3 regions of the Thioclava sp. PTB-PU3-1 genome follow, and region 3 is predicted to be linked to each of the others. Evidence: riboswitches for the same ligand, from Rfam matches in the RefSeq annotation. Region 3 holds a riboswitch; each other region holds the start of a gene.
What was found. A riboswitch is a leader RNA that binds a small molecule or an ion and turns the genes downstream of it on or off. The one in region 3 is predicted to bind thiamine pyrophosphate.
Positions count from the first base shown of each region.

Region 1 (4,373 bases), on a different contig from region 3:
GACCTTTGAGAGGCGCAGGCCCGCGCGGAGAATTCCGTCGCGGGCTTGGAACCGGTCCACCGAGAGAGTCAGGTGCGCGCGACATTCATGCGGCAGGCCGCCGCCAGCTCTCGCGGTGATAAGCGCTGTCCCAGAACCGCCATTCATGCCAGCAACTGCGGGCGAAGGCGCGGTGCATCCGCTGGCGGGCGGCCTCATCGGCCTTCGCGCCCAGCCTGTCGGTCAGCGCCAGCATCCGTTCCACGCTCTGATCGAAAGTCTCGCCCGAATAGGTCGCGATCCAGGCGGCATAAGGGTTCGCGTCCCCGCTGACCTGCGCAATTTCCCGGCCGATATCGCGATAAATCCAGAAGCAGGGCAACAGGGCCGCCACCGCTTCGGGGAAATCGCCCGTCGTGGCACTGCGCAGAAGGAAGGACACGTAGTGATCACAGGCGGCAGAGGGCTCGATCTTCGCGAAATCGTCGGCCGAGACGCCGAACAGCCCCATGTAATGCGCGTGCAATTCCCGCTCGACCGCGATCGCCCCCGCCGCCGAACCCGAGAGCTGCGCGACGGTCGGTGCATCGGGGGCTTTCGCGGCGGCGAGTGCGAGGGCCCGGGCGAAGCCTTCGAGATAATGCGCGTCCTGAATGATGTAGCCTTGGAACGTTTCCGGATCGAGGCGGCCCTCCGCCAATTCGCGATTGAAGGGCATGTCGTGGATCTGGCGGCGCAGCGGCGCGGTTGCCTGCGCGAGGTCTTGGGTGAAGCTCATCGGCCTACCTCCTGAAATGTGTGGAAATGGTGCACCGGGCCGTGGCCCGAGCCGACGGACAGCCGATCGGCCCCAGCAATCGCGGCGCTCAGATAGGCTTTCGCGCGGCGGGTGGCGTCCGGAAGCGGACGCCCCGCCCCGAGCCATGTCGCCAGCGCAGAGGACAGGGTGCAGCCGGTGCCGTGAGTGTTGCGCGTCGCGATGCGCGGCGCGTCGAGGCGGAGTTCCTCTTGCTCGGTGACCAGCAGATCCGGGCTTTGATCGTCCTGCAGGTGCCCACCCTTCAGCAGCACCGCACGCGGCCCGAGCGCGCGCAGCGCATGGGCCTGATCACGCATCTCATCAAGTGTCGTCGCCTCGGCGCAGCCCAGGAGATCGGCGGCCTCAGGCAGGTTCGGCGTGATCAGATCAGCGCGCGGCAGCAGGTTGCGCAGCGCTGTCACCGCCGCCTCTGCCAGTAGCCGATCCCCGCCTTTTGCAACCATCACCGGGTCGAGCACCACCGGACACTCAAGCCCCGCCAGCCCCTCGGCCACTGTCTCGATGATCGCGGCATCGCCCAGCATCCCGATCTTGATCGCGTCGATCCGAATGTCATCGCGCAGCGACGCCATCTGCGCCGCGATCAGCCCGGTTTCGCACAGGCTGACCGCCTGCACGCCGCAGGTATTCTGCGCAGTCAGCGCGGTGATCACGCTCATCGCGTAGCCGCCATTGGCGGAGATGGCCTTGATATCGGCCTGAATGCCCGCCCCGCCCGATGGATCGGAGCCGGCGATGGTGAGAATATTCGGGATCATTGGTCGCTCCATGCGCTGCGCAGGGTTCGGGTGGCGCGCGCCATGTCAGGGGCGCGCGAGATGGCGGAAATCACGGCAAGACCGGCACCGCCCGCCGCGCGGATTGCGGGTGCATCGGTGGCGGTGATCCCGCCGATCGCGAGGCAAGGAAGGCGCGTGCGCGAGACGATCTTGGCAAAACCGGCATGGCCGATCGGGGCCGCGTGATCGGGCTTCGAGCCGGTCGCATGGATCGGGCCGACGCCGAGATAATCGACGCCGGCAGGCACGGTGGCGATCTGCGCCTCGGTCTCGATGGAGAGGCCAAGGAGCATGTCGGGCCCGATCCTGCGACGGATCGCGGCGGGATCGCCATCGCTCTGTCCGATATGCAGACCGGCGGCGCCGATCTCGATGGCCACGGCGACCCGGTCATTCACGATCAGCGGGACGTCATAGGGGGCGAGCGCCGAGATCAGCACCCGGGCGAGTGCTGCGAACTCCGGATCGGGGAGCGTCTTGTCGCGCAGCTGCACCCAGCCCGCGCCGCCCTCAGCCGCAGCGATAGCCTGCGCGATCACGGGCTGCGGAGCGTCCGGGTCGGTGACGAAACAGATGGGCGGGATCATGCGGTCTCGATCCGAGCGCCAGCGCTCAGCGCCTCGGCGTCGATGGCATGGAGCGCATCGAGGAAGGCGACCTGAAAGCTGCCCGGACCTTGGGCGGTCACGCCAGCGCGCTCTCCCGCAAGCCCGAAATAGGCCAGCGCCGCGACCACTGCCTCGAACCGGGGCTGGCCTGCCAGAAAGGCGGCGACCACACCGGTCAGCGAACAGCCCAAAGCGGTCACGCGGGGCATCATCGCATGGCCATTCGCAACCCGCGCGGCGCGCTCCCCATCTGTCACGAAATCCACCGCGCCGGTCACTGCGACCACGGCCCCGCTATGGCGCGCCAAGGCCCGCGCGGCGTCTTCAGCCGTCTCGACGCTCTCGGTGGAATCCGCCCCTTTCCCCGCGCCGGCCTCGCCCGCAAGCGCAAGGATCTCCGACGCGTTGCCGCGGATTACCGTCGGACGCAGCTCCACCAGCCGCGCCCCGAGAGCGCGCCGATAACCCGTCGCGCCGACCGCGACCGGGTCGAGCACCCACGGAATATCCTTGGCGCGCGCGACCGTGGCCGCCGCCTCCATCGCCTCCGCCCATGGCGGCGACACCGTGCCGATATTGATACTCAGCGCCTGCGCGATCCCGGCGAACTCGGCCGCCTCCTCGCGCGCATGGACCATCGCGGGCGAAGCGCCGGACGCGAGCAGCACATTCGCCATCACGTTCATCGCGACGTAATTGGTGATGTTGTGAACGAGCGGCGCGGTCTGCCGCATTGTTGCGAGATATTGTCCGGGGTCTTCCATCGCACTCTCCTTGGCTGCGGGCAGCAAGAGGAGTGCGAGGGGGGCAAAGGCGGGACTGCGCCTGACCGTCTCACGCGCCTCCCTCCGCCGGCATTATCCGGTTCAGGTTCTAAGGGTTCGTCTCAGCCCGGTTTCCCGAGCGCCCCTGTCGCTTCGCCCAAAGAGGTGACACCGTCGGAGCCCCCCGTCAAGCGGTGTGACGACAAGCGGTGGGACGACAAGCGGGGGCCTCGATGGTTCGCGTCTGTCCAATCGCGCGATCGTTGCAATCTATCCGGCGCGCCGCCCTTGCAGAGCCCTGCCCCATCCTTTAGAGGCCCGCTCAACCGGTCGCAGCCTACCCGGTCATCAAAACAAGGGTTCAAATATGAAGACTCTCGTCATCTGCTCGGGCGGACTCGATTCCGTGTCGCTCGCCCATATCGTCGCCGCTGAGGGTAATCTCACGCGGCTTGTTTCCTTCGATTACGGCCAACGGCACCGCAAGGAGCTTGATTACGCCGCCGCCGCCGCGCGGCGTCTTGGCGTCCCGCATCATCTCATCGACATGCGCCCCATCGGTGCCGCGCTGACCGGATCGGCGCTGACCGACGATATCGACGTGCCCGACGGGCATTACGCCGAAGAGACGATGCGCATCACCGTCGTCCCGAACCGCAACGCGATCATGCTCGCCATCGGCTTTGGCGTGGCCGCCGCGAATGGCGACGAGGCCGTGGCGACTGCGGTGCATGGGGGCGATCACTTCATCTATCCCGATTGCCGACCCGCCTTCACCGAGGCCTTCGATGCGATGCAGCGCATGGCGCTCGACGGCTATGCCGATGTGCGACTTGAGACGCCTTTCGTTCATCGCTCCAAGGCCGACATCGTGGCCGAAGGGGCCAAACACGACACGCCCTTTGCCGAGACGTGGTCGTGCTACAAAGGTGGCGATGTGCATTGCGGGCGCTGCGGCACCTGCGTCGAGCGGCGCGAGGCGTTCCATCTTGCGGGCGTCGAAGACCCGACCGTCTATGCCGATCCTGATTTCTGGGCCAAGGCCGTCGCCGAGAAGGAGGCCCGCTGATGTTCCGTATCCGCAAGGAATTTCACTTTTCCGCCTCGCATCAGCTTGCACATCTGCCCGAAGATCACCAATGCGCGCGCCTGCATGGGCATAATTACATCGTGGTGGTCGAGCTGGCCGCCGCGACGCTCGATGAAAACGGGTTCGTGCGCGACTATCACGATCTGAAACCGCTCAAGACCTATATCGACGACACTTTCGATCACCGGCACCTGAACGACGTGATGGACGTGCCCTCGACCGCCGAGAATATGGCCAAGCATTTCTACGACTGGTGCAAGGCGCGGTGGCCCGAGACCAGTGCGGCGCTGGTCAGCGAGACGCCCAAGACCTGGGCCGAGTATCGTCCATGAC
Region 1 is NZ_JBVNVL010000001.1:53,299-57,671, forward strand. It holds gene ACZ7GB_RS00265 (SIP domain-containing protein) at 1-9, shown strand, start outside; gene tenA (thiaminase II) at 86-757, opposite strand; gene thiD (bifunctional hydroxymethylpyrimidine kinase/phosphomethylpyrimidine kinase) at 754-1,557, opposite strand; gene thiE (thiamine phosphate synthase) at 1,554-2,165, opposite strand; gene thiM (hydroxyethylthiazole kinase) at 2,162-2,950, opposite strand; TPP riboswitch at 3,013-3,107, opposite strand; gene queC (7-cyano-7-deazaguanine synthase QueC) at 3,318-4,019, shown strand; gene queD (6-carboxytetrahydropterin synthase QueD) at 4,019-4,372, shown strand; gene queE (7-carboxy-7-deazaguanine synthase QueE) at 4,369-4,373, shown strand, end outside.
Region 1: it holds a riboswitch for thiamine pyrophosphate, as region 3 does, so the genes downstream of both, thiM (hydroxyethylthiazole kinase) here and thiC (phosphomethylpyrimidine synthase ThiC) in region 3, are expected to answer to the same signal.

Region 2 (4,373 bases), on a different contig from region 3:
CCGCCCCGATGGGGAGCAGCAGGAAGACGGCCGCCAGAAGGATCGCGAGCGTATCGAAGGCCACGCGATCCGCCCCGCCGGACAACTGCGGGATCGGCGTGGCGCGGCGGTCATGCCCCGCACCAAAGCTCGACGGCAGGGTGGCGCGCGCCGCGATCAGCAGCGCCGTGACGGAGATCGCGACCTGCACAAGCGCAAGGCTCGCCGCGCGTCCCATGTCGAAATCGAAGCGGAAGGCCTGATAGATCGCCAGTTCCACCGTGGTCGCGCGCGGCCCTCCGCCCAAGGTCAGCGCGACCGCGAAGGAGGTCAGGCAGACGAGGAAGATCGCGAGAAACGCACCGGGCAGGACGCTGCGCAGCATCGGGCGTTCGAGGTGGCGGGTAACCTCGGCCGGGCCGAACCCGAGGGTGGCCGCAAGGCGGAACCGCTCGGCCGGGATCGCCTCCCAACCGTGCAGGATCATCCGTGTGGCCAGCGGCAGGTTGAAGAAGACATGGGCGATGATCACGCCCTGCGCCCCATAGATCGAGATCGGATCGATGCCGAAGGGCGCCAGTGCCGCATTGACCAGCCCGCGCCGTCCGAAGACCGCGATCAGCCCGAAGACCGCGACGATCACCGGCAGGATGAAGGGCGCCCCGAGGAGCGAGATCAGCAGCCCCCGCCCCGCAAAGCGGCGCCGGTGCAGCGCGCGGGCCACCGGGATCGCCAGCGCGCAGGAGATCAGCGCCGAGGCCGCAGCCTGCCACAGCGTGAAGCGGATCGCCGCGAGGTCGGTCTCGCGCAACCCCGTCAGCCCGCCCGCGCGGAGCGTCACCGCAGCCAATGTCCCAAGGACGAGCGCGGCCAAAGCCGCACCCGCCAGCATCGCCCAGAGGGGCGCGCGTTTTATCTGGAGAAGGCGCGTTGCCATTCGTCCAGCGCCGGACCGCGCAGTTTCTCGGCCTCGGTCTCACCCAGATAAAGCGTCTTGTCGGGCATCGGCAGGTTCTGGAACACCTCCGGCAGTTGATCCTTCGGCAGTTTCGCCGGGAAAGACCAGTTCGCCGTCGCGATCATGCCCTGAAAATCGGGGCTGAGCACGTAATCGAGGAATTTCTGCGCCAGCTCTGGATGTTTCGAGGTCTTGAGCTGCGCGACCAGTTCGGGAGTGAAGTAATGCCCCTCGGGGAAGATCGCGGCGACCTTGCTGTCATCCTCCTCGGCCATGATGTGATAGGCGGGCGAGGTGACGTAGCTGAGCACCATATCCGCCTCGCCATCGGTGAACATCCCGTAGGCCTCGGACCAGCCCGGCGTCACCGTCAGCACCTTGGGCGCGATCTTCGTCCAGGCCTCTTCGGCCTTGTCGCCGTAGATGTCCTTCACCCACAAGAGCAGCGACAGACCCGCGACCGAACTGCGCGGATCTTCGATGACGATCTTGTAGGCATCGTCGGGCGCATCGAGCAGGTCCTGGAAGCTCGCGGGTGGGTTTTTCAGCTTGGTCTTGTCATAGACGAAGGCCAGTTCCGACCAGTCGAAGGGCAGGAAGATCGGATCGTCCCATTTGACCGGCATGGTCAGATCGGAGGTGTCCTCGTTATGCGGGGCGAACAGACCCGTGGCGCGCGCCTTCGCAGTCACGTCGGTGTTCAGGCCGATCGCGATATCAGCCTGCGTCTTGTCGCCTTCGAGCAGGATCCGCGGCAGCACATCGCCCGCCACGAATTTAAGGTCGCAATCGCAATTCGCCTCGAACCCCTTCTCGATCGCAGGGCCGGGGCCCCATTCGCTCGTGAAATAATCGGGCGCATAGACGGTGAGTACGGGCTTGTCCTCGGCCGCCGCCATCGTGGCGATCAGGCTCAGGGCTCCCGCAAGCATCAGGTGGGTTTTCATGCCTCACTCCTTGGGCTTGCCGGGCGGAGTGGGGCCGGGAGATCCGGCTACCTTCCCTCCGCCGGTCTTAACCGGTTCAGGTTCAACGGGTTCGCGTGAATCGCATCTCAGCCGGATCGTCCGGCACCCCGAGGTAGGGCGCAACGTAAGCGCGCGCGGCTGCGGACGCAAGGGCAAGCAGGCACAGCGTCCCTGCCCCGCGCCCGGACGCTCTGGCGAGTTCCCGCCAGTGGCGAGCCGCGCCGGATTTCAATGGCTTGCATCTGCGCGCGGGGCGACGCAGGCTCGATCTGGTACGGATTTGGGAGGAACCGATGCGCATCACCCTGACGGCGGCCCTGCTGGCCGCGACCGCCCTGCCCGCCTTGGCCGACACGATCGAGGCACCGGGCAAGATCACGGCCGTGACGCTCTTTCCGCAAGGCGCGCAAGTGGTGCGGCAGGTGACGCTCGATGCGCCCGAGGGCAGCCATGACCTGCTGGTGCCGGGCTTTCCCGAAGGCACCGACATCTCGACGCTGCGGGTTTCGGGCGACGGTGTACAGATCGGTGCGGTGAGCCTGCTCTCCGGGCGCGCGCCTGCGATCAGCGGGCAGGACAGCGCCGCAGTGAAATCTGCGCGCGATCGGTTGGCCTCGGCGCAAGAGGCGCTTGCGGAACAAGAAGACGCGGTGGCGGTGATCCGCGCCAAGGCGCAGGCCGCGCGCGACCAGATCACCTATCTCAAGAACACCGACTCGCAGGTAACCGCACCCGAACAACTGCGCGCATTGGCACAGATGGTAGAGGATCAGATCCTCTCAGCAACGGAACGCGCAATTGCCGCCGAAGCCGAGGCGCGCCGCGCCGAAGCCGCGCTCGATCCCGCGAAAGAGACGGTGAAACAGGCACAGGCTGCGCTCGATGCGCTGCTGAACCCGGCGACGGATCGTGACGTGCTGAGCGCCAAGGTGCAGGGCTCGGGTACGCTGACGATCACTTCCTACGTTCAGAATGCGGGCTGGCAGCCCTCCTATGATCTGCGGCTCGACCGCGACAAGGGCGCGGTGGACATGGAGCGCTTCGTCTCGGTCCATCAGGCCACCGGCGAGGATTGGCGCGGCGTCGATCTGACCCTCTCGACAGCACGTCCCGGCGGGCGGGCCGAGCCCGGCGAGGTCTATCCGCGGCTGGCCAGGATCGGTGATCCCGATGCGCCGCCCACGCCGGTGCCGATGAAGCGTTCCCTCGCGGCATCCGATGGCGCTGCCTCTGCCCCGATGATGGAGGCCGCGATCAGCGACCGCGCCGATCTGCAGATGCAGGGCGAGACGGTGACCTACCATTACCCGAGCGCGGTGGACCTGCGCGACGGGGTGGATGATCTGCGCCTGAGCCTCGATTCCAAGACCCTGCCGATGGATGTCTTCGCCGAGGCCGCGCCGCTGACCGATCCGCAGGCCTATCGTGTGGCCGAGGGCAAGAATGACACCGGCGAGATCCTGTTGCCCGGCCCCGCGAACCTCTATGCGGATGGGGCGCTCGTGGGTCAGTCGCATCTGCCGATGGTCGCGGCGGGCGATGACCTGACGCTTGGCTTCGGGCCGATCGAAGGCATCCGCGTGGAGCGCCGCATGCCCGACACGATGGAGGGCGACAGCGGCTTCATCTCGAAATCCAATGAGCGCCGCGAGGTGGTCGAGATCGAGGTGAAGAACCTCACCGACAAAGGCTGGCCGATGCGGGTGATCGACCGGGTGCCTTATTCCGAACAGGAGGACTTAAAGATCACGACCAAGGCGACCCCGCCTGCAAGCGAGACCGACTACGACCATCGCCGTGGCGTGCTCGCATGGCGCTTCGATCTGGGCGCAGGCGAGACCAAGACGATCCGCACCGAGACCACGCTCAGCTGGCCGACGGATCAGGTGCTGCGCTAAGGCAAGGCTGCGCGAACAGCCCCGCGCGGCGAAGGCCCGCGTGATCAGGCCGCGTTTCGCGGATCGGCCGCAGCGCGCAGCTTCGCGAGCAGAGCTGGCGAGAGGCGCAGGAACCCGCGCGCGGGGGGCTCGGCCTTCGCCGCCTCGGGGGGCTGTGCCTCTGCACCGCTGGTCTTTTCGGTCGCCTCGGGCGCCCTCTCCTCCGGCACGGGTTGCGGTCCCACCGCCTGCGCGGCCTGCGCTGCCGCATATTCGGCAGCAGCCGCCCGTGCCGACGCGCCCTCCGCCACGGTCGCACCCTGCCCCGCCGTTGCTCCTACGATCTTGGTGCGCCCGCCATCGTCGCCCGGAAACGGCGCGCCGAAGCGCAGCACAAGCTCCGTGAGGCTCGGCCCGATCTCGTCGAGCAACATCAGGAAGCGGTTGGTGGGCCATGCATGCAGCCCCAATGCCCCGCCGCCTGCAAGCCGCAGAACGAAGCCTTCCCCCCGCAGCCGATGTTGCAGATCGAACCAGTCGCGCGCCTGATCCAGCGCCTCTTGCACCGCATGCATTTCCGGCAGCGGCGCT
Region 2 is NZ_JBVNVL010000002.1:722,564-726,936, reverse strand. It holds gene ACZ7GB_RS08995 (thiamine/thiamine pyrophosphate ABC transporter permease ThiP) at 1-916, opposite strand, end outside; gene thiB (thiamine ABC transporter substrate binding subunit) at 892-1,884, opposite strand; TPP riboswitch at 1,921-2,025, opposite strand; gene ACZ7GB_RS08985 (DUF4139 domain-containing protein) at 2,199-3,803, shown strand; gene ACZ7GB_RS08980 (hypothetical protein) at 3,848-4,373, opposite strand, start outside.
Region 2: it holds a riboswitch for thiamine pyrophosphate, as region 3 does, so the genes downstream of both, thiB (thiamine ABC transporter substrate binding subunit) here and thiC (phosphomethylpyrimidine synthase ThiC) in region 3, are expected to answer to the same signal.

Region 3 (4,373 bases):
CCCTCTCGATATCAAAAATACAAATTGAATACAAAATGTATTTCATGCAATGATCCCCAAATCGTCGCGCAACAGGAGGTTTCGAGTCGGTCATGTCCCAGCCCCAACACATCGTCTTCGTTCTTGTCGGAGAATTCTCCCATCTGGCCTTCTCTAACGCGCTTGAGCCGCTGCGCATCGCAAACCGGGAAAGCGGTGAGGCACTCTACCGTTGGTCGTTGATGGCGGAGGGGGGAGCTGTGGCGACATCGTCGAGTGACATTCGCATGATGGTCGATTACGACCTTGATGCTCTGCCGCGCTGCGACGCGGTTTATCTGGTGACCGGCAACGATATGCGCGCCCATATTTCTCGTCCCTTGCTGGCGCTGCTCAGACGCGCACGGGCCGCAGGAGTCACGCTCGGCACCTTTTGCTCGGGCGCCTACGTCTTCGCGAAAGCAGGGTTCTTGGACGGCCGACGCTGTGCTCTTCATTGGGAATTCCATGATGCCTTCCGCGAGGAATTCCCGGATGTGCAACTTGAGACCTGCGTCTTCGTCGAAGACGGTCCCTTCGTGACGGCGTCTGGCGGGCAAGCCGCGGGGGACTTGATGATCGCACGCATCCGGGCCGATCATGGCGAGACGCTGGCGATGCGGGTCTCCGAGCAGATGGTTTGCGGTGCAATACGCCCAAGCGCGACCGAGCAGCGGATCTCCTTTCAGGCGCGCACGGGCCTGCGCAACAGAAAAGTCGCGCACGCCGTTCGCTTCATGTCCGAGCGACTTGAGGAGTCATTTTCCTCGCAGGAGATCGCTGACGAATTGGGCGTGTCGGTGCGTCAGCTCGAACGGCTCTTCAATGCGCATCTCCACATGTCACCCAAGCGCTACCTGATGCAATTGCGGATCGACCGGGCGCGTCAACTTCTGACGCAAACCGAAATGCCGATGATCGACATTTCGACCGCCTGCGGGTTCTCGAGCCCGACGCAGTTCGCCCGAGCCTGGCGCGGTATATTCGGAACGAAGCCCGCGCAGTTTCGAAAGCAGGCGGCCTGAGGTGGGTTGTGACGAAACTACGGGGACACCAGTCCGAACCAGACATCTGTAGTGAGCACAGCGAATGAACGATTCCCGCCCTCTCTATTAGAGCGTCGAGGTCGGCCCTAAGCGGTCCTTCGTCCCGACCGCAGCGAAGGTCAGCATTCCTCTACGAGCTGTAAGTAATTCCGTATTTCCAAAATCCGCCTCGGCGCTTCTCTCGCGTTCATCGCGGCCAATGGCAGTTCGAGCTTCTCAGGAAACGGTTTGCTTCGATCCGGCAGCGTGCTGCACGCGAACGCCTATGCCGTGTGCTTGAGCAAGAGAGGGTTCCTGAGCGGCGACGATCGTGTCTCGGCCTGAGTTTCGACGCCGATCTCGCTGGCCTCGGGCAAGATGACGATGAGCGTGCGGACCGCCGTCGGGGCCGCCGCCGGAAACGCGCGCTCCGACAAAGTGGTGATGACGACCACCTCGGTGAATATCGAAAGCGCAGCACCCCAGTCCGGCCTTCAATTCAGCAGTCGCGCATGGCCGGGATCGGTCGTCTCGGCGCCGGGCTCGTCTACGAACCCGGGAAGCGTTCCGCGATGTGGGGGGCGCTGGGATGGACGGCGCGCTTTTGAACCGCTGACGCCGGGCGCGCCGATCACGACCGCCGGATGTCACGCGGACGCGCCTTGCCAGGTTCGCACTTCGCTCCTACAACAGGATCACGCAGGGGAGTCCCGCTTAGGGGACTGAGAGGCTGACAGGGTGAAAACCCGGTGACGCGACCCTTTGAACCTGACCCAGTTGATACTGGCGTAGGAAGCAAGGCGCGCAGACCGGGCAGAGTCTTTCTCTCGTTGCGTGCCATGATAAAAGGCCGCCCGGCCTTTGGTTTCCCAAGCGTCTCTCAATTGGTGTCCTTTGAGAACGAACGCTTGAGGAGCACCGAAACGATGAACATTCTCACCCCCAAGATCACCACCGGTGCGCTGCCGGCATCGCGCAAGATTTACGTCGAGGGCGCCCTGCATGAAGGGCTGCGCGTGCCGATGCGTGAGATCGCCGTGCACCCCACTGCCGGAGAAGCGCCGCTGCCGGTCTATGACAGTTCGGGTGCCTATACCGACCCCGAGATCACGACCGATATCAATGCCGGTCTCGCGCCGCTGCGCCGGGCATGGATCGAGGCGCGCGGCGATGTCGAGAGCTATACCGGGCGCGATGTCCAGCCCGAGGATAACGGCTTTGCCGAAGGAGCGCGGCTGACGCCGGAATTCCCGGTCAAGCCGCAACCGATGCGGGCCAAGGGCGACAAGGCGGTGACGCAGCTGGCCTACGCCCGCGCCGGGATCATCACGCCCGAGATGGAGTTCGTTGCGATCCGCGAGAACCAGCTGCGCGAGGCCGTGGGGCCGCGCGACGGGCAGGACTGGGGCGCGAACCTGCCCGATTACGTGACGCCGGATTTCGTGCGCGACGAGATCGCCGCGGGCCGCGCGATCATCCCGGCCAATATCAATCACCCGGAAGCCGAGCCGATGATCATCGGGCGCAATTTCCTCGTGAAGATCAACGCCAATATGGGCACTTCCGCCGTCACCTCCTCGATGGAGGAAGAGGTCGACAAGCTGGTCTGGGCGATCCGCTGGGGCGCCGATACGGTGATGGACCTCTCGACGGGGCGCAACATCCACAACACCCGCGAATGGATCATCCGCAACAGCCCCGTGCCGATCGGGACCGTGCCGATCTATCAGGCGCTGGAGAAGGTGAACGGGATCGCCGAGGACCTGACATGGGAGGTCTTCCGCGACACGCTGATCGAACAGGCCGAGCAGGGCGTCGACTATTTCACGATCCATGCCGGCGTGCGGCTGCACATGGTGCCGATGACGGTGGAGCGCGTGACCGGGATCGTCAGCCGGGGCGGTTCGATCATGGCGAAATGGTGCCTGCATCACCACAAGGAGAGCTTCCTCTACGAGCATTTCGAAGAGATCTGCGACATCTGCCGCCGCTACGACGTCTCGTTCAGCCTGGGCGACGGGCTGCGGCCGGGCTCGATCGCGGATGCCAATGACGCCGCGCAATTTGCCGAGCTGGAGACGCTGGGGGAGCTGACGAAGATCGCCTGGGCCAAGGACTGTCAGGTGATGATCGAGGGGCCCGGCCACGTCGCGATGCACAAGATCAAGGAGAACATGGACAAGCAGCTGGAGTGCTGCCACGAGGCGCCGTTCTACACGCTCGGTCCGCTGACCACCGATATCGCGCCGGGCTACGATCACATCACCTCGGGTATCGGGGCGGCGATGATCGGTTGGTTCGGCTGCGCCATGCTGTGCTACGTCACGCCGAAGGAACATCTGGGCCTGCCCGACCGCGACGACGTGAAGACCGGCGTGATCACCTACAAGATCGCCGCCCATGCCGCCGATCTGGCCAAGGGGCTGCCCGGCGCGCAGCGGCGCGACGATGCGCTCAGTCGTGCGCGTTTCGAGTTCCGATGGGAAGATCAGTTCAATCTCTCGCTCGACCCCGACACCGCCCGCGAATTCCACGACGAGACGATGCCGAAAGAGGCGCATAAGGTCGCGCATTTCTGCTCCATGTGCGGGCCGAAATTCTGCTCGATGCGGATTTCGCACGACATCCGCGCCGAGGCGCAGAAAGAGGGGATGGAGAGCATGGCCGCCAAGTTCCGCGAAGGCGGCGAGCTTTACGTCCCCCTCAAGGGGACGGGCGAATGATCACTATCGCAGGCGGCGGCCTCGCGGGGCTGTCCTCGGCGCTCGAACTGGCGCGCGCCGGGGCTGCGGTGCGGGTCTTCGAGGCGGCGAACGAGATCGGGGCGGGCAGCGTTTCGCGCTATGCGGGCGGGATGCTGGCACCCTGGTGCGAGGGCGAAAGCGCCGAGGACGCGGTGGTCACGCTGGGCGCGCGGGCGGCTGACTGGTGGGCCGAGATCACGCCGGTCACGCGGCGCGGCACGCTGGTCCTTGCGCCGCCGCGCGACAGTGCGGAGCTGACGCGCTTCGCCCGCCGCACCTCCGGCCATCGCACGCTCGATCAGGCGGCGATCACCGAGTTGGAGCCGTCCCTTTCGGGGCGGTTCGCACGCGGGCTGCATTTCGCGGAGGAGGCGCATCTCGATCCGCGCCGCGCGCTGCGCGATTTGGCGCAGGCCGCGCGTGAGGCCGGGGTCGAGATCGTGCTGGGAACCAAGGCCCCCGCGCAAGTGGATCTCGATTGCACCGGCTTCGCCGCCGATCTGCCCGAGCTGCGCCCGGTGCGTGGCGAGATGGCGATCCTGCATTGTCCGGAGGTCGAGATCACGCGCACCCTGCGCCTGCTTCA
Region 3 is NZ_JBVNVL010000011.1:36,768-41,140, reverse strand. It holds gene ACZ7GB_RS19535 (GlxA family transcriptional regulator) at 93-1,043, shown strand; TPP riboswitch at 1,735-1,855, shown strand; gene thiC (phosphomethylpyrimidine synthase ThiC) at 1,970-3,766, shown strand; gene ACZ7GB_RS19525 (FAD-dependent oxidoreductase) at 3,763-4,373, shown strand, end outside.